DNA from 2 places in the Gordonia otitidis genome. Region 2 is predicted to be linked to the other one. Evidence: predicted binding sites of a transcription regulator. Region 2 holds the regulator's gene; the other holds the start of a gene.
What was found. Region 2 encodes HspR, which represses chaperone genes until heat shock. Its sites were predicted from a motif close to ANNTGAGTNNNNNNNACTCANNT; they were not measured.
Positions count from the first base shown of each region.

Region 1: a site for HspR is predicted at 4,735-4,757, ahead of clpB (ATP-dependent chaperone ClpB). Genes of this name have one in related genera too.

Region 1 covers NZ_CP085974.1:2,854,580-2,863,124, forward strand. Annotated here, with positions in the region: gene LK459_RS13080 (tocopherol cyclase family protein) at 1-977, opposite strand, end outside; gene LK459_RS13085 (NAD-dependent epimerase/dehydratase family protein) at 1,312-2,169, shown strand; gene LK459_RS13090 (LysR family transcriptional regulator) at 2,241-3,125, shown strand; gene LK459_RS13095 (hypothetical protein) at 3,458-3,961, opposite strand; gene LK459_RS13100 (hypothetical protein) at 4,380-4,520, opposite strand; gene clpB (ATP-dependent chaperone ClpB) at 4,844-7,396, shown strand; gene sigK (ECF RNA polymerase sigma factor SigK) at 7,479-8,045, opposite strand; gene LK459_RS13115 (dihydroxyacetone kinase family protein) at 8,308-8,545, opposite strand, start outside.
Region 2 covers NZ_CP085974.1:2,635,008-2,643,552, forward strand. Annotated here, with positions in the region: gene grpE (nucleotide exchange factor GrpE) at 1-531, shown strand, start outside; gene dnaJ (molecular chaperone DnaJ) at 672-1,874, shown strand; gene LK459_RS12005 (heat shock protein transcriptional repressor HspR) at 1,878-2,300, shown strand; gene LK459_RS12010 (hypothetical protein) at 2,439-3,656, shown strand; gene LK459_RS12015 (FAD-binding oxidoreductase) at 3,671-4,822, opposite strand; gene LK459_RS12020 (amidohydrolase family protein) at 4,986-6,125, shown strand; gene LK459_RS12025 (amino acid permease) at 6,196-7,683, opposite strand; gene LK459_RS12030 (serine/threonine-protein kinase) at 7,917-8,545, opposite strand, start outside.

The DNA.
Region 1 (8,545 bases), 220 kb from region 2:
TTCGCTCGGGCGATGCCACCGTGTTCCAGTGCGGCCAGGTTGGATTCGCCACTCCAGACCACCCGACCGTCGCGGCGTCGAACCTCGACAGTCATATGTGCGCCGAGATGCTCGATCGCGCCGGGGATGTTGCGTCGCTGGCTGGGGAGGGGCACCGGCAAGACGTGCGCATCGCCCAAACGACCAGACCCTTCGACGTGAACGACGTACCGACGCCCTGTGCTGTGCAGCGACCACGATTCGTCGGTGACCTGTGCGCGGACGGGTGAGATCAGCGGGTCGCCGACGCGTATCAGGCGTCCGTCGGGTAGGAGGACGACGATGACGGTGACCTCTGTCTTCAATGGCCCCGCACGGACGGTTCCGCCTGCAAAGGCCACGCACGCCGTCGGTTCGGTGAAACCCTGGGCCTGACCCCACCACCAGCTCTCGGGGAATCCCTCACGACCCCAGTTCTTTTCGGCGTACACCTGGGCGCCGTCGAGGTTCCAGGTCTCATCGCCGACGGTTGCGGTACCGCTCGCGCGGCCACCGAGCAGCCACGGAGTCCAGTACTGGTTGAGTCCCGGTATGGAATGGAACAGTCCGGAAGCGCCGTAGGCTCGACGCGGCCACGGGATCGGATCGTCGACGCGGACCTCGAGCTGTGCGTCGGGACCCAAGTCGACGTGGAGTTCATTTATGTCGGCACGAAAAGCTGGGTCCGCGCGCACCTCGAGTGCGCGGGGATTGTCTTGCGCGCCAGGATGTGCGCTGGTGCGGAGCACTCTGTTCGGGTGGGAAGCCAGCCCTATCGTGGCCCAGCGGTCGCCGCTGTCAGCCGTGTTCACGCCGCATAGGGCGATGAGCGTGCGGCCACGGTCGGGTTGAGTGAACCGCCAGAAGTAGCCTTCCATGGCCACGCCGTGCCCGGCCAGGGGATTGCCGAAAGGGAGATCGGCGCCGCTGGCGCGATAGCGAGTGCTCAGTCGGGACATGTGCCACTCCTCGTGCCGCTCCTGGAGGCAGGCTACCGGGTACCGGCAGAGCCCCGCCAAGGCTTCGGGGACTCCGCACGACTACCGGATTTGGTATTGCCAGTCGGTGTCGGTGGGCGACGCTTCTCGGGTTCGACGACCTCAACGACGTATTTCGACCACGGCATGAGGAACCGGACCTTGCGAGAGTCGCCCGAGGAGGTCGGCGAACCGTATGGAACCGTCGATGCCCGATCGGCATCACAGCGACCGATCCAGGTCTTGGACGCCACCGACACCCACCGCGCACACTCGGGTCGAGGATGCAGGACGCTCCACATCGAAAGGAATCGACATGAAGGTCTTCGTCACCGGCGGTTCTGGCTACGTCGGCACCGCCGTCATCACGGCACTACAGGACCACGGACACACCGTCACAGCGCTCGCCCGCAGCGACCGCTCCGCCGACGCGGTCCGCGGTCTGGGGGCCACTGCAGTCCGCGGCGAATTGACGGACCTCGAGGTGTTGAGTGAGGCCGCTGTGCAGAGCGAGGCCGTGATCCACCTTGCCCAGGCGACCACCGGCGCCGAGGATCGAGCAGCTGCTGAGGCAATGCTCGACGGGGTGGGGAGCGGAACCTACGTCCATACCGGTGGCACCTGGGTTTACGGTGACACAGACGGTGTCGCCGACGAGGACGCGCCGTGGAATCCGCCGGCGATCGTGGGCTGGCGTCGTGACGTCGAGGACGCGGTGCTGGGACGCGTCTGCGACGGCAGGACTCCTGTCGTCATCCGACCGGGTCTGGTGTACGGCGGCCAGAACCGCCTTATCGAGGAGTTTGTCATTCAACCGGCCCGCTCCGCAGGTGCTGTGGCGTACATCGGCGACGGGTCCGCGCACTGGGCACTGGTGCACGTCGAGGATCTGGCTCATTTGTACGTCGCCGCCCTGGACGCATCGGCGGGGTCCGTGTACATCGGCGTGGGCGGGGTCAACCCGTCGACGCGCGACGTCGCCGAGGCGATATCGTCCGCACTTGGTCTCACCGCCACTCCGGTGTCGATCCCGCTGGACGAAGCGCGAAGCACGATGGGACCTGTCGCCGACGCGTTGGCACTTGACCAACAGCTCACTCCGGCTCGCGCCCAGCGTGAGCTGGCCTGGGCTCCGGCGCATCTCGACCCTCTCGGGGAGTTGTCACAGGTCTGAAGTTGGCGCATGGTGGAGATTGCGACCGCGGACGGTGCGCGCAGCGATGTCGACGACGGGGAGGACGATCGGTGGACCTCGATCTGAGGAAGCTGCGCTACTTCGTCGCGGTCGCCGACGAACTCCACTTCGGACGCGCAGCCGCGTCCCTGCACGTTGCGCAACCCGCGCTGTCGCGCCAGATCCGCGCGCTGGAGGCCGACCTCGGAGTGACGCTCTTCGATCGGGACCGACGGCGCACAACGCTGACCGACGCAGGGCGACAGCTTCACGCGGACGCACCAGCCTTGCTCGAGGCAGCAACCGCTGCGACGAGGAAGGCGCGGGCCGCCGCTGAGACGACCGCCTCGATCACCATCGGGTTCATGCCCGGTCTCACCCTCTCGGCGCTGTTGCGGCGCCTTCGTGAGACCCATCCTGCGATGCAGGTGAGACTTCTGCGCACCGATTGGAACACCCAGACAGCAGTCCTCCGTGACGGCAGGGTGGACATCAGCGTGGTCCGACTTCCAGTCCCACGCAGTGGAATCCATCTACGCCCGTGGTTCAGGGAACCACGTGTCGCGGCGATCCCCGCACACCACCCACTGGCTGGGTCGTCCTCGATCGCGCTGGCCGACCTGGCACGCGAGCACCTCCTCCAGAGCACCGATGCGGTCCCAGAGTGGCAAGCGGTCGCAGACGAGTTCTGTTCGGGGACACCGGTACCGACCCATCCCCAGCACAGCGTTGAGGAGAAGCTGGAACTGGTCGCCGCCGAGGAGGGCATCTGCATCCTGCCGCTGAGCACCGGACAGTTCTACACACGGTCCGATGTCGCGGTGGTCCCGATCCGCGACATCCCGCCCAATGAGGTGGCATTCGCTTGGCTTACAGGGTCGAGGAGCCCGCAGGTGCGCGCCGTGGTGGACGCTGCGACGGCCGAGCGGGACGCCATGGCCGCCGACGATGGATGACACCCGCACGGTCGCGATGCCGGTGCCCTCAAAGGTGATGGTCGGGGTGGGGCCCGACACTGAAACTCGTCCGCCAGTCCGGAATCTGGCCGAGCGCGGCAATCACCTGCCGCGCGCAGTGAGTTTCTGGACTGGCGACCCGGGGGAAACAGCGGACTTCCGGACTGGGATTCGGCGGACAGTCTGGACTCGAATGCAGTATCGCTCTGACCTGCGGGTACAGGTAGTCTCCTGGCGGCGCATTAAATGCGGCGACGGAACTTATACTATGCGCTCTCAGTCTATCGACTCGCCGCCAGCGGCGATGATCGTGGCACAGCGCAGTACCCCGTTTACGTAGGTCGAGTCGAGCCGCGAGTCAGCCTGCTAAGCGGACTCGGAGCGATGTCGGGAACATCCAAGCAGGCTGGCAACTGCTCGTGGAAGGTAGCTCGCACATAGTTGTGATATCCGGCCGCCCACATGTACTTCTCGTAGACCCCGGGAATGCCTGCAGCTGAGGACAGTGCACGGTTCAGATAGTCCCGATGTTCGGCCAACGCACGCTGAATATCGTCTTGCACTCCGTCTTCTTCGATGCCGAGGAGGTAGTTCACGAATACCTTGTTATCCGTGTCGCGCAGTAGGTAGTGCTGCAACAGTTGAAAGGTGTCGTCGTCGACGGTGTCGATGATCTCGGTATAGATGTCGTCAGCGATGAGGACCCGTGGATTCTTCGCTTCCTTTTCCTCGAGGAGTACTGCGGCCAGGTGGGCTGGACCTGTGACGAAAGAGTGATCGGCGTAGGCCATGCCAATAGTGATCCCGCCGCGCAGTGCGCGGCCGCGCAATGTCATGTTCAGCTGATAGGTCGTGACGGCGAGAAGTTGGCGGTGGAGTCCGTAGTCGAGAAACCCCGGCGAGAGAGGCTCGATCGGCGTGACGATTGCGACGTTGTCGCTGAAGTAGAGACGCGAGCCGATTCTGCTTCAACCACCGATTCGTTGTCGTGCAGGAGGGTGCGTAGACGATCATAGGTCTTGAGGTCGGCACGGAGGCCCTCGTCAGTGAGTAGCGGGAGTCGTGTCGTGGTTCCGAGCTCGTCGAGGTAGATCACAAACGATAGGCGCAGCGACGGCTGACCGTCGACCGTGTAGAGGGCGCGGCCCTCGTCGCGGCGTCTGGTGCTCTCAGCGCGCCGGTTGTCGGTCTCCATTTGGCTATCAGCGAGGACCTTCTCCAGTTCGTTCATCGCGGATGCCAAGTCCCGGCCGGTCATTGCTCGGCCAGCCTTGCAGCCGACACTTCCGGATCGGCAGCGGTCTGTCTGCTATTCGTGCCGTCCTCAGCCAAATCGGCGGCACGGCGTACCTTGTGCACGATGTCTTCCGCCGAGTGACGCTTACGTCCCGCCATGCTTCCTATCGTCCCTTCTCCGCCCTCATCAGGGCAATCAGGACTGTAGAACCAACCGGACCGGTTTACGGGGGACACGCCATGTGCCAGTCCAGAGTTTGTGACTGATGTGGCGTTCCTGTCCAAGAATTCGGAAAACCCGTCCGCCAGTCTAGAAACCGGGCGAGCACGGCCCGGCACCAGTCGACAGTGACTCAAGTCACAAAATAGACAAACCTGAGCGGAATGGACTCAACTCTGCGTGCGTTGAACCACTCAAGTGGCCATAATTGAGCCACGGAGACTTAAGAACGCGAAACACGTAGAGAAAGAGGTACCACCAAGTGGACAGCTTCACCCCGACCACCAAGACGCAGCAGGCGTTAAGCGCTGCTGTGCAGGCGGCGGCCGCTGCTGGTAACCCCGACGTACGTCCGGCCCACATCCTGGTCGCACTGCTGGACCAGTCCGACGGCATCGCTTCGCCGCTGCTCAAGGCGGTGGGCGTGAATCCGTCGACTGTTCGCGCGCAGGCGCAGGCCATGGTCGATCGGGCGCCGACGGTGTCGAGTGCCAGTGCTCAACCGCAGCTTTCCCGCGAGTCGATCGCGGCGGTCACGGCCGCCCAGCAGCTCGCCACCGAACTCAACGACGAGTACGTCTCCACCGAGCACCTCGTCGTCGGGCTCGCCACCGGCGATTCCGATGTCGCCAAGCTGCTGCACGACAACGGCGCAACCCCGCAGGCTCTGCAGGAGGCGTTCGTCGCCGTCCGCGGAACGGCGCGCGTGACGTCGGAAGACCCCGAATCCACCTACCAGGCATTGGAGAAGTACTCCACCGACCTGACCGCTGCCGCCCGCGAGGGCAAGCTCGATCCGGTCATCGGCCGCGATTCCGAGATCCGTCGTGTGGTGCAGGTGCTCAGCCGTCGTACCAAAAACAACCCGGTCCTCATCGGTGAGCCCGGCGTCGGCAAGACCGCCATCGTCGAGGGGCTCGCGCAGCGCATCGTCGAAGGTGACGTGCCGGAGTCGTTGCGCAACAAGACCGTTGTGTCGCTGGACCTCGGATCGATGGTCGCGGGTGCAAAGTACCGCGGTGAGTTCGAGGAGCGGCTGAAGGCCGTGCTCGACGAGATCAAGGGGTCGGCCGGGCAGGTCATCACCTTCATCGACGAGCTGCACACCATCGTGGGTGCCGGTGCCACAGGCGATTCCGCCATGGACGCGGGCAACATGATCAAGCCGATGCTCGCTCGCGGTGAGTTGCGCCTGGTCGGTGCGACGACGCTGGAGGAATACCGCCAGTACATCGAGAAGGACGCCGCCCTCGAGCGTCGGTTCCAACAGGTGTACGTCGGGGAGCCGAGCGTCGAGGACGCCATCGGCATCCTTCGTGGCCTGAAGGAACGGTACGAGGTGCATCACGGTGTGCGCATCACCGACTCCGCGTTGGTCGCTGCCGCAAGCCTTTCCGATCGCTACATCACCTCGCGCTTCCTGCCCGACAAGGCCATCGACCTCGTCGACGAGGCTGCGTCACGTCTGCGGATGGAGATCGACTCGCGCCCCGTCGAGATCGACGAGGTCGAGCGTGTCGTCCGACGGCTCGAGGTCGAGGAGGTCGCACTCGAGAAGGAGCACGACGAAGCGTCGAAGCAACGTCTCGAGAAGCTGCGTCAGGAACTGGCCGACCAGAAGGAGAAGCTCAACGAGCTCTCCGCGCGCTGGCAGTCGGAGAAGACCGCCATCGACGCCGTTCGCGACACCAAGGAAGAGCTCGAACGCCTTCGTGGAGAAGCGGATCGGGCCGAACGCGACGGTGATCTGGGTCGGGCGGCCGAGCTTCGCTACGGGAAGATCCCCGGCTTGGAGAAGGAGTTGGAAGCCGCGATCGAGAAGACCGGCACCGACCCCGACGAGGACGTGATGCTGCAGGAGGAGGTTGGCCCCGACGACGTCGCACAGGTTGTGTCGGCGTGGACGGGCATTCCCGCGGGCAAGATGCTCGAGGGTGAGACCGCCAAGCTGCTGCGCATGGAAGAGGAACTCGGCAAGCGCGTCATCGGCCAGAAAGAGGCCGTGGTCGCCGTGTCCGACGCCGTCCGACGTGCTCGTGCAGGCGTCGCCGACCCGAACCGGCCACTGGGATCGTTCCTGTTCCTGGGCCCGACCGGCACCGGTAAGACCGAGCTGGCCAAGGCGCTGGCGGAGTTCATGTTCGACGACGAGCGCGCGATGGTGCGCATCGACATGAGTGAGTACGGCGAAAAGCATGCCGTGGCAAGGCTTGTCGGTGCACCTCCCGGCTATGTCGGATACGAGCAGGGCGGTCAGCTGACCGAAGCGGTACGTCGCCGTCCGTATACGGTGGTGCTCTTCGACGAGGTCGAAAAGGCTCACCCGGACGTCTTCGACATCCTGCTGCAGGTGCTCGACGAGGGTCGACTCACCGACGGCCAGGGACGCACGGTCGACTTCCGCAACACCATCTTGATCCTGACGTCGAACCTGGGTGCAGGAGGCGACCGGGACCAGGTGATGGCGGCGGTGCGCAGCGCGTTCAAGCCGGAGTTCATCAACCGACTCGACGACGTCGTGATCTTCGAGGCGCTCAGCCCCGAGGAGCTGGTGTCGATCGTCGACATCCAGCTCGGCCAACTGCAGAAGCGTCTTGCTCAGCGTCGACTCGAACTGCAGGTCACGCCGAAGGCGAAGGAATGGCTGGCCGAGCGGGGATTCGATCCACTCTACGGCGCCCGTCCGCTACGTCGCCTGGTGCAGCAGGCCATTGGCGATCAGCTCGCCAAGGCGTTGCTCGCCGGTGATGTCCGCGACGGCGACGTCGTGCCGGTCAACGTGAGCGCCGATGGAGATTCGTTGGTTCTCGGCTGACAGCACTGACAGAAGGTCCCCGACCCACCACGGGTCGGGGACCTTCTCGTGTCTAAGTCTTTCTGAAGACTGGGTTGACGCCTCAGGCTGCGGTCACCGCGATGTGCGGTTCGAGCCGTTTGAGTGCCTGCCGGATACGTGACTTGGCCGTCGGCAATGCCACTCCCAATTCGTCGGCGACCTCGCGGTAGGTCATTCCTCGGAAGTAGGCCAACTCGATCGCCTCGCGCTGCAGTTCGGTCAGGCGGGACATCAGGAGTCGGACCTCACGGATGGTTTCGCGGCGCTCGGCCGATTCGCTGACCACGTCGTGTTCGACCCTGGTCGACTGCTCGGCCGTGCTGTAGACGTGGAGTCGACGCTTGGCAGCGGTTTCGGAGCGAACCCGGTCGACGGCGCGACGATGAGCGAGAGTCATCAACCAACCGAGCGGCGAACCCGACTCGGGGTCGAACGTGTGCGCCGAGCGCCACACGGTGAGGAAGACCTCCTGCGTGGTTTCCTCGCTGAGCCCGCGGTCGCGCACGATGCGGAGCACCATGCCGTAGACGCGGTGACTGGTCTCGTCGTAGAACTGAGCGAATGCACGGGCGTCGCCGTTCGCGATCCGGGTCAGGAGCACCGAGAGCCTATCGGTCGTTTCGGTCATGTTGTGCTCCTGTCCAAGCGATCGTTCCCCCGATCGTTGCGGACTACGCTAGGGCGTCGCGCACGTGCGGCGTCAGATCCAGCAGGGGATTGCGACTAACTCGAAACCCAAGACGCCGACGGTCACGGTGCGATAACACCTCGAGGGCCGAACAGTTAACGATGTGCTGACACGTATTGCGTTTTGCGCAATCGGCCGAATGCGAAAAGCTGCAGACGGTGGGCGGAGCACCGCTCACCGCTGTCGGGTGGAGCAGGGACGGTCAGCTGTTGTCGGTGGTGGCCTGGTACAGCCAGGAGACCACCAGAGCGCCCGGGTCCACGACGCCGCGAGCATTCTCTCCGACGTAGCTCGCACGTCCCTTGGTGGCGGTGGTGTCGCGGGTGGATTCGGCTCCGTCCGCGGCCTTCTGGCCGACCGCAGAGAGGGACTCGCCGTCTTCGAGGGCGTCGACGGCCGGGCTCAATGCGTCGACCATGGTCTTGTCACCGACTTGTGCT
Region 2 (8,545 bases):
ATCGATCCCGAAACGGGTGAGGTGCGCCCCGGCGGTGCCGGTGAGGCACCGAGTTCGGAAGAGGCGAGCGCGGGTTCGGCCGAGGTGGCCGAACTCACCGCGGCCCTGCAGCGCGAGCGTGCGCAGTTCGCCAACTACAAGCGGCGGACCGAAGAAGAGAAGCAGGGACGCGTCGCCTACGGCAAGCAGATCCTGATCGACAAGCTGTTGCCGGTCCTCGACGACCTCGACCGTGCTCGTGAGCACGGCGATCTCGAGAGCGGACCGCTCAAGGGCGTGGCCGACAAGCTGATCGCCACGCTCGACGCCGAGGGGTTGACCAAGTTCGGCACACCGGGCGATGTATTCGACCCGGAACTGCACGAGGCCGTCCAAAACGACGGCAGCGGAGCAGAACCCGTTCTCGGCGCCGTCTACCGCAGCGGATACCGTCTCGGCGACAAGGTGATCCGTACAGCGATGGTCACGGTCACCGACCCGGACCCGGCGCAGCAAGCGGAACCGCAGAATCAGCAGAGTGGTGCACAATAAACACCTGCACATGCACCGATGGCGCGTCGCGTGAAATGACGCGGCGCGCCGTCGGCGCTGCACGGCTCCACCACACATCCAAGCTTTTCCACAATTCAAGACCAGACAACTTCACACAACCACGAAGGAGGTGACGTCTGGTGGCTCCACAACGAGAATGGCTCGAACACGACTTCTACAAGGACCTGGGCGTTGCTTCTGACGCTTCGGCTGAAGAGATCAAGAAGGCTTACCGCAAGCTCGCTCGCGAGCTGCACCCTGACGCCAACCCCGGCGACAAGGAAGCCGAAGAACGCTTCAAGCGGGTGTCCGAAGCCCACAGCGTGCTCTCCGATGCCGACAAGCGCAAGGAGTACGACGAGACCCGTGCCATGTTCGCGGGCGGTCAGTTCCGCGGCGGCGGCAACGGCTTTCCGGGAGGATTCCCCGGCGGGGGAACCCGATACTCGACGAACAACGGCGCCGACTTCAACATCGGCGACCTAGGCGACCTGTTCGGCGGCGGCGGCGAATCGAGCGGTGGCTTCGGCGACCTGTTCGACGGCTTGTTCAACCGCGGCGGGTCCCAGCGCGCCTCGACGGCCACCCGGCCGCGCCGCGGCAACGATCTCGAGACCGAGACCACGTTGTCGTTCAAGGACGCAGCAGTCGGCACGACCGTACCGTTGCGCGTGACGAGCCCGGCACCCTGCACGACCTGCCACGGAAGCGGCGCAAAGCCCGGGACCAGTCCCCGAGTCTGCCCGACCTGTAACGGGTCCGGGTTGGTGAGTCGCAATCAGGGCGCGTTCGGCTTCAGTGAGCCCTGCCAGGATTGCCAGGGCACGGGATCACGCATCGACGACCCGTGCACCGACTGCGACGGCTCAGGCGTCAAGGTCAGGGCGCGCACCATCAACGTGCGTATCCCGGCAGGCGTCGAAGACGGACAGCGGATTCGACTGGCGGGCCAGGGTGAAGCGGGTCGACGCGGCGCGCCGTCGGGCGACCTCTATGTCGTAGTCCACGTGACCGCCGACAAGATCTTCACCCGCAGCGGTAACGACCTGAAGGTGCAACTTCCGGTCAGCTTTTCCGAATTGGTGCTCGGCGCAACGGTTTCCGTGCCGACGCTCGAGGGGTCGGTGGGAGTCAAGATCCCGCCGAACACCACTGACGGACGCACACTACGCGTCCGTGGGCGAGGTGTACCGAAGCGTTCCGGCGGAGCGGGCGACCTCTTGGTCACCGTGAAGGTCGAGGTGCCGAGCAAGCTCGACGACGCCGCGACCGACGCACTCAAGTCCTACGCCGAGGCCGAGAAGGCCAGTGGCTTCGATCCCCGTGCAGGATGGGGGCGATGAGTCATGGCGAGTCGAGATTTCAGCGATCGGGACTACAGCGATCGGGACTTCGAGGACTCGGGCGCAACGTTCATGATCTCGGTGGCGGCCCAACTGGCCGGGATGCACGCGCAGACTCTGCGCACCTATGACCGTCTCGGGCTCGTCACACCTCAACGCACGACCGGAGGTGGTCGGCGGTACTCGACCCGTGACGTCGAACTCCTGAGAGAGATCCAACGCCTCTCACAGGAGGAGGGCGTCAACCTCGCCGGCATCAAACGCATCATCGACCTGACCAATCAGGTCGACGCACTGCAACAGCGAGTCGGTGAACTGCAGAATCAGGTCGAGCAATCCGCCCGCCGCGGCGGTGAGCTGGTGCCGGTACCGCGCACGAGTGCTCTCGTCGTGTGGCAACCGCGACGCGCCAAGCGTAAGGACTGACCCCGCCGCCTGACGCGACCTTCACCGGACAGGTGCCGGAGAGACGACGTTCAGAGTGACATGTGATCCCCGACGGCCCGTTGGCCGTCGGGGATCACACGTTAGGCTGGCACCTCGAAGCAACGTGGGGAGGGAACGGTGACACAGTCGACCGGCACACCGTCGACGGGCACACAGGCGACGGGGACACCGCCGGCAGCGCGCGCCGGTACCGGACCAGTGGTCCTCGGCGTGTCGGTCGTCGGCGACGAGATCGCCTCGGTCGTCACCCGCTCCGCCGGAGGTGGGGACGAGATCGCTGCGAGCAACCTCGTCGACCTGCCTGATCATCTTCCCGAATCAGCGGCCGCCGCGATCACAGAGTTGGTCGAGTCGGTCCCGTTCGAGGTCGATCACCTCGTCGTCTCCTGTACCCGGCCGAGCACCCGCGACTATCTCGCCCAGACGTTCACCCCCGGTCCGTCGACACCCGCCTGGTACCAGATCACCAGCGTCGACGACATCTCGACGGCGATGGTGGCGGTCGCCCTGAGGTCCCCGGGAGGCGCGGGCGCCACTGCGGTGGTGAACCTGGCCCGTCCCGGCCAACCCGCCGACGGCGTGTGCGTCGCGCTCGTCGACCACACCACCGGCCAGCTGCTCGACACGCGTGACAACTCGACGACCCAGGGAATTCCCGTCACCGACCCACAGGGTGCCGACGAATTGGCCCGCCTGATCCTGAGTGCCGACGGCGGATCGCGACTGAGTTCCGTCGTGTGCGTGGGTGCGGGCGCAGAGTTGCCCGGTGTTGCGCCCGCTCTCGAATATGCGCTCGCGCGTCCCGTGTCCATTGCCGAGATGCCCGCATTGGCACTTGCCGCGGGTGCTGCGGCAACGCCGGCGGCGACGACAGTCATGCCCGCAAGCGAATCGGTAGCCGGCGGTCACACAGCTGCCCCGATCAATGCCTCGCGCGATGCAACCGGACTGCGATGGTGGGCTCTGGGCGCGGTCATCGGGGTCGCCGTCCTACTCGGCGCGATCGGGCTGACAGCCCTGCACGCCAGCGGAGATGACAACAGCGCAACATCGGACTCGCCGGCGAGCACGGTGACCGTCACCGATACTCCGCAGCGCGCGACCGTCACGCGGCAGGACGATGCGGTCACCGAAACCGAAACCGAGACGCGGCGTGAGGTGCGCACCACGACCGTCACCCCGCCGACCGTCACCAGAACGACGGAGGCCCCGGCGGGAACGCAGACCGAGACGCAGACGGTCACCGACACCGCGACCGTCACCACCACAGTCACTGTCACCGAACAGTCTGGTGGTGGCGAGGGCGGCCAGGGTGGAGAGGGGACCGGTGGCTGAGAGGTCCACCCGTCTCAGTACACGGGGTCGGATTGGATCATGCTCGCACGGATACCGGCGATGATCAGTCTGCGACGAGTCGCGGTCACCATCTGTGGGGATCCGACGACGAGAGCCTGATGGTCGCTCCAATCCCGCTCTGCTGCAACAACTTCGGGAAGCATTCCGATACGATGGTCGACCCCGAGCTCTTCTGGCGACGCGATCGAGTTCAACCACCACGGGTCGGTGGTCTCCTGGGACACGGCGGTGATGCGCAACCACGGATTCGTCGACGCTATGCGCTGGAGTACGGCGAGATCGTAGAGTTCGCCGGGATAGCGCATGCCGTAGAAGACGTGGGTCGACGGTGAGTCGGCCCGCTTCGACATCTCGATGAGCAGAGCGCGCAATGGCGCGAGTCCGGTACCGCCGGCGACCATGAGAACCTCGCGGCCGGGTGCGATGTGCAGAGTTCCGTGATTCTGGGCCAACGTCCAGACATCGCCGACGCGGGTGGTCGAGACAATGGCAGAGCTGACCACACCACCCGGAATGGCGCGCACGTGGAATTCGATCTCGCCGTCGGGATTGGGCGGAATGGCAGGTGACAGATGTCGCCATTCGTGTGGCCATTGCGGAATCGCCACTTCGAGGAACTGTCCGACGGAAAACCGCAACGGACCGTCGCCGATGAGTCGCACGACGGCCAGGTCGCGCGTGATCCGATATTTTTCGACGACGCGCGCAGTCCAGGTGGGCGGTCCGGATGCCATCTCCGCGGCGCCCCGCATGACGCCGGTCGTCAACATCATCGCCTGGGTGACCGTCTGCTCGGTCTCGTCGTCCCAGTATCCGTCGAGCAGCTCACGGAATTCTCCGATCAGTGCTCTGCACATCAAGGGATAGTGCGCGGGCAGCACACCGAACTTGCGGTGATCGCGTCCGAGTTGGGCGAGGATCTCGACCAACTCGGTGTGGCCGTCATCAGCGGGGATGACTTCGAGCGTATGGTCGATGACTCCGAAGAACGCCTCGCGCAGGTGCGTCATGTGAGCGGGGAACAGATCGCGCAGGTCCGGGTCGAGGGCGAACAGGCGTGTGAAGACGCCGCGCGTGAACATGTCGGGGTCGCGACCCATCACCCGGCGCACGTGGTGCAGCACGTGCCGAGAGTGCCCGCCCATCCTCACCTCCGTTCATGCAGCGCCGTCGACAGCCCTCCATTGTGCCCTCTCGCCCGCTTCTGGTGTTCGAGGAGCAGGCGAGCGGTGCGTCGTTCGAAAAGAATCCGCATATGTGAACCGTCTATTCGATCCGAAAGCAGACGCGATATGGGACGCTGAATATGTGGGCTCCCTGGAAAACGTGGTCCCGGGAATCGTAGACGCGCACATGCTCCAGTGGAATCCGCGTCAGACTCCCTGGCGGGCAAAGGGCCTCGCGCGGGTGCGACGACTCACGCCGAGGCTCGGCGATCGCGCGTTCACCCTGCTGGTGTCCCAGTCCGACCGTGAGTACGTGTTGACACCGTCGGTCATCGCCCGAGCATACGAGACCGAACAGTACGTCAAAGACATCAGTGACGTGCCCGCCGTGGCCGGTGCCCGGATCGACACCGTGATCCTCGCCGACTCGCACTGGCGCGCCTATGCCGGTGATATCGACGCGATTCCCGACGTCGAGGACGAGGAACTCTCGGAGACCCGCTACGCGATCTCGCTTCCCTTCGGTCGCAACGGAGCCCCGAGGCTCGGGGGGCTCATCGTGCACGGCGATCCCCGCTCGCCGAACTTCGCAACCCAACTCGACGCCCAACTCGACATCACGCCCCTCGTGCGCGCTGTGCGGGTACTGGCGGCACGCCACCCCGATCCACGCATTCGTGACTCGACCCCCGTCGAAGGTCTTGTGGCCTCTGCGGCTGCACTTCGAGGCTACGGGGAGGCAGTGCGTCGAGGGCTCGTCCTCGAGGTGTTCGTCTACTCGCACCAGCTCTACGACGTGATCAGTCTGGCGCGTGAGTATCCGCAGGCGACGATCGTGGTCGACCATATCGGTGCTCCGGTGGGCGCGTTCGGGCCGATGGGTGCGCGGACCGGGAACACCGCAGCCGCGCGGGCGGACATCATGAGGCTGTGGCGTGAGCGTGTGGTGAGCCTTGCCGCCCAACCCAACATCGTGATGAAGCTGTCCGGTCTGGCCATGCCGGCTCTCGGTTACGGACACGACACGCGCGGCAACATCGGCAGCAGAGAGACACTCGCGCAGATGATCGGACCGCTCGTCGGACACATGGTCAGTCATTTCGGGTCGGAGCGGCTCGTGTTCGGCTCGAACTACCCGTTGGACCGCCCCAACGCGACGATGGGCATGCTCGTCGGTGCGCTCGCAGACGTCCTCGCGACCTGGGTGGACGACCTGACGCGAAGAGTGTTCCGCGACAACGCCCTTCGTGTGTACAGCATCGACGACGACCCGTCGGCGTAACGGATTGTCGACGTAGCGAATCGTCGACGTAGCGAATCGTCGTCGACGGTCATGCGTCGGACGTCGCAGGTCAGTCCCGCTCGTCCTCCGGGCCTTCGGGAACCGGAGGCTGCGGCATCACCGGATACTCACCGGTGTAACCCTGACGCTGTGCCGCGATGGCGAGCACCTTGGAGCGACAGCCGTACCACCCGGCGATGAGCAGGGGTATGCCAACGATGATCGCGATGAGATTCCAGTAGTTGTCATAACACATCAGCACGACCACCGCGGCCAGGAAGAGCAGCGTCGCGTAACTGGTGTACGGGGTTCCCGGCAGCCGGAACGCCGGGCGGGTGAGAATGCCCTTCTTCTCCCACCTGTAGAGCTGGATCTGACAGGCGACGATCATCCCCCACGTGGAGATGATGCCGAGCGCGGACAGGTCGAGTGCGATGTTGAACGCCTCGGACGGCACGAAGAGGTTGAGGATGACGCCGAGGAACGTCAGCGCACCTGTCAGCGCGATCCCGCCGAATGGCACTCCGTTTCGGTTCATCTTGCCGGTGAACGACGGTGCTGTTCCATTCAATGCCATGGAGCGCAGCGTGCGACCGGTCGAGTACAGGCCGGCGTTGAGGCTCGACATCGCCGCGGTGAGCACGACGAGGTTCATGATCCCGCCTGCGGCGGGGACGCCGATCTTCGAGAAGAAGGTGACGAACGGACTCTCGTCTGCCTTGTAGGTGGTGTAGGGCAACAGGAGAGCGAGGACGATCAGCGATCCCACGTAGAACACAGCGATGCGCAGGATCACCGAGTTGATGGCGCGCGGCATCACTTTCGCCGGCTCGGCGGTCTCGCCGGCAGCTGTGCCGACCAATTCGACTGCGGCATAAGCGAAGATGACGCCCGACGTCACGATCACCAGTGAGAACAGACCCGTCGGGAACAATCCACCGTTGTCGGAGATGACGCTGAATCCGGTCGACGTTCCCTGGATGTCGAAGCGTCCGGCGAGGAACACGATGCCTACGACGAGGAAGGTCACGAGTGCGGTGACCTTGATGATCGAAGCCCAGAACTCCATCTCGCCGAACAACTTCACGGAGATGATGTTCATGGTCAGGACGATGCACAGCGCGATGAGAGCGATCAGCCATTGCGGGATCGCACCGAACATTCCCCAGTAGTGCACGTAGAGAGCGACCGCGGTGACGTCGACGATCGCGGTGGCGGCCCAGTTGAAGAAATAGAGCCAACCGGTGACGAATGCTGTCTTCTCGCCGAAGAATTCACGCGCGTAGGAGACGAACGAGCCAGACGACGGACGGTGTAGGACGAGTTCGCCGAGCGCGCGGAGGATGAAGAAGACGAACACGCCGCACACGGCATAGGTGATGAACAGCCCGGGGCCTGCGTCGTGGAGGCGGCTGCCCGCACCCATGAACAGGCCGGTACCGATCGCCCCGCCGATCGCGATCATCTGGATCTGACGCGGTTTGAGGGCCTTCTGGTAGCCCTCCTCCTCGTGAGCGAGTGCTGAGTTGTCGTACTGCGTCGATGGTTCGGCTGTCATGGCTCCCCGTGCGCGTAAAGAACTGTGGACGTCGAGCCACGATAAGTGCTTCGGGATACGGCAACATGACGCCGAATGTTAAAGATTCTTTGTCCCGCCGGGCGTTGACATGGCTGTCTGCGGGACCAATTGCGTTGTCGCATAATCTGACCGGCGGTCGGATGTCCGAATTAACACGGGTATCCGATGTGGTGGGCGTCACATTCACCTGGGTGGGTGCCGCTTCGCCGATGTCAGAGCCGACGCCAGGGTCGGCGTGGAGTGGTCGGTTGCGGAACCGGGACATCGCGCAGATTGCGGGCGACGATGTCGGCGAATTCGGTGCATGTCGAGTAACGGTCGGCGGGATCCTTCGCCAGAGCCTTGGCGAACACCGAGTTGAGCGCCGAGGGGAGCCACGGTCGACGACGGGTCAGCAGCGGCGGATCGTCGCGCAGGTGTGCGTTGGTGATGGCGAATGCCGTCGCACGCGGGAAAGGAGGTGCACCGGTGAGCAATTCGGTCAGCGTGCAGGCGAAGGCGTATTCGTCGGTTGCGGGTGAGAGTTGTCTTGCCGTGAGCAGCTCAGGCGAGGCGTAGGCGATGGACCCCTGTACCCGGCCGTTGCGAGCAAGGGGGCGGTTGTCGTCGATGAGTTGCGCGATACCGAAGTCGGAGAGCAGTGCATCGGTGTCGGCTCGGGTCGACGTCAGCAGGATGTTGGCGGGCTTCACGTCGCGATGGAGCACCTCGCGGCTGTGAGCGAAATCGATCGCAGCGGCACTCTGTTGCGCCACACGGACGATGGTCGGCACCTCGGGTTCGGTCGTGGGCGACGGGATCAGTGCCGTCGCCGCTGGGCCGTCGACATATTGCATGGCGA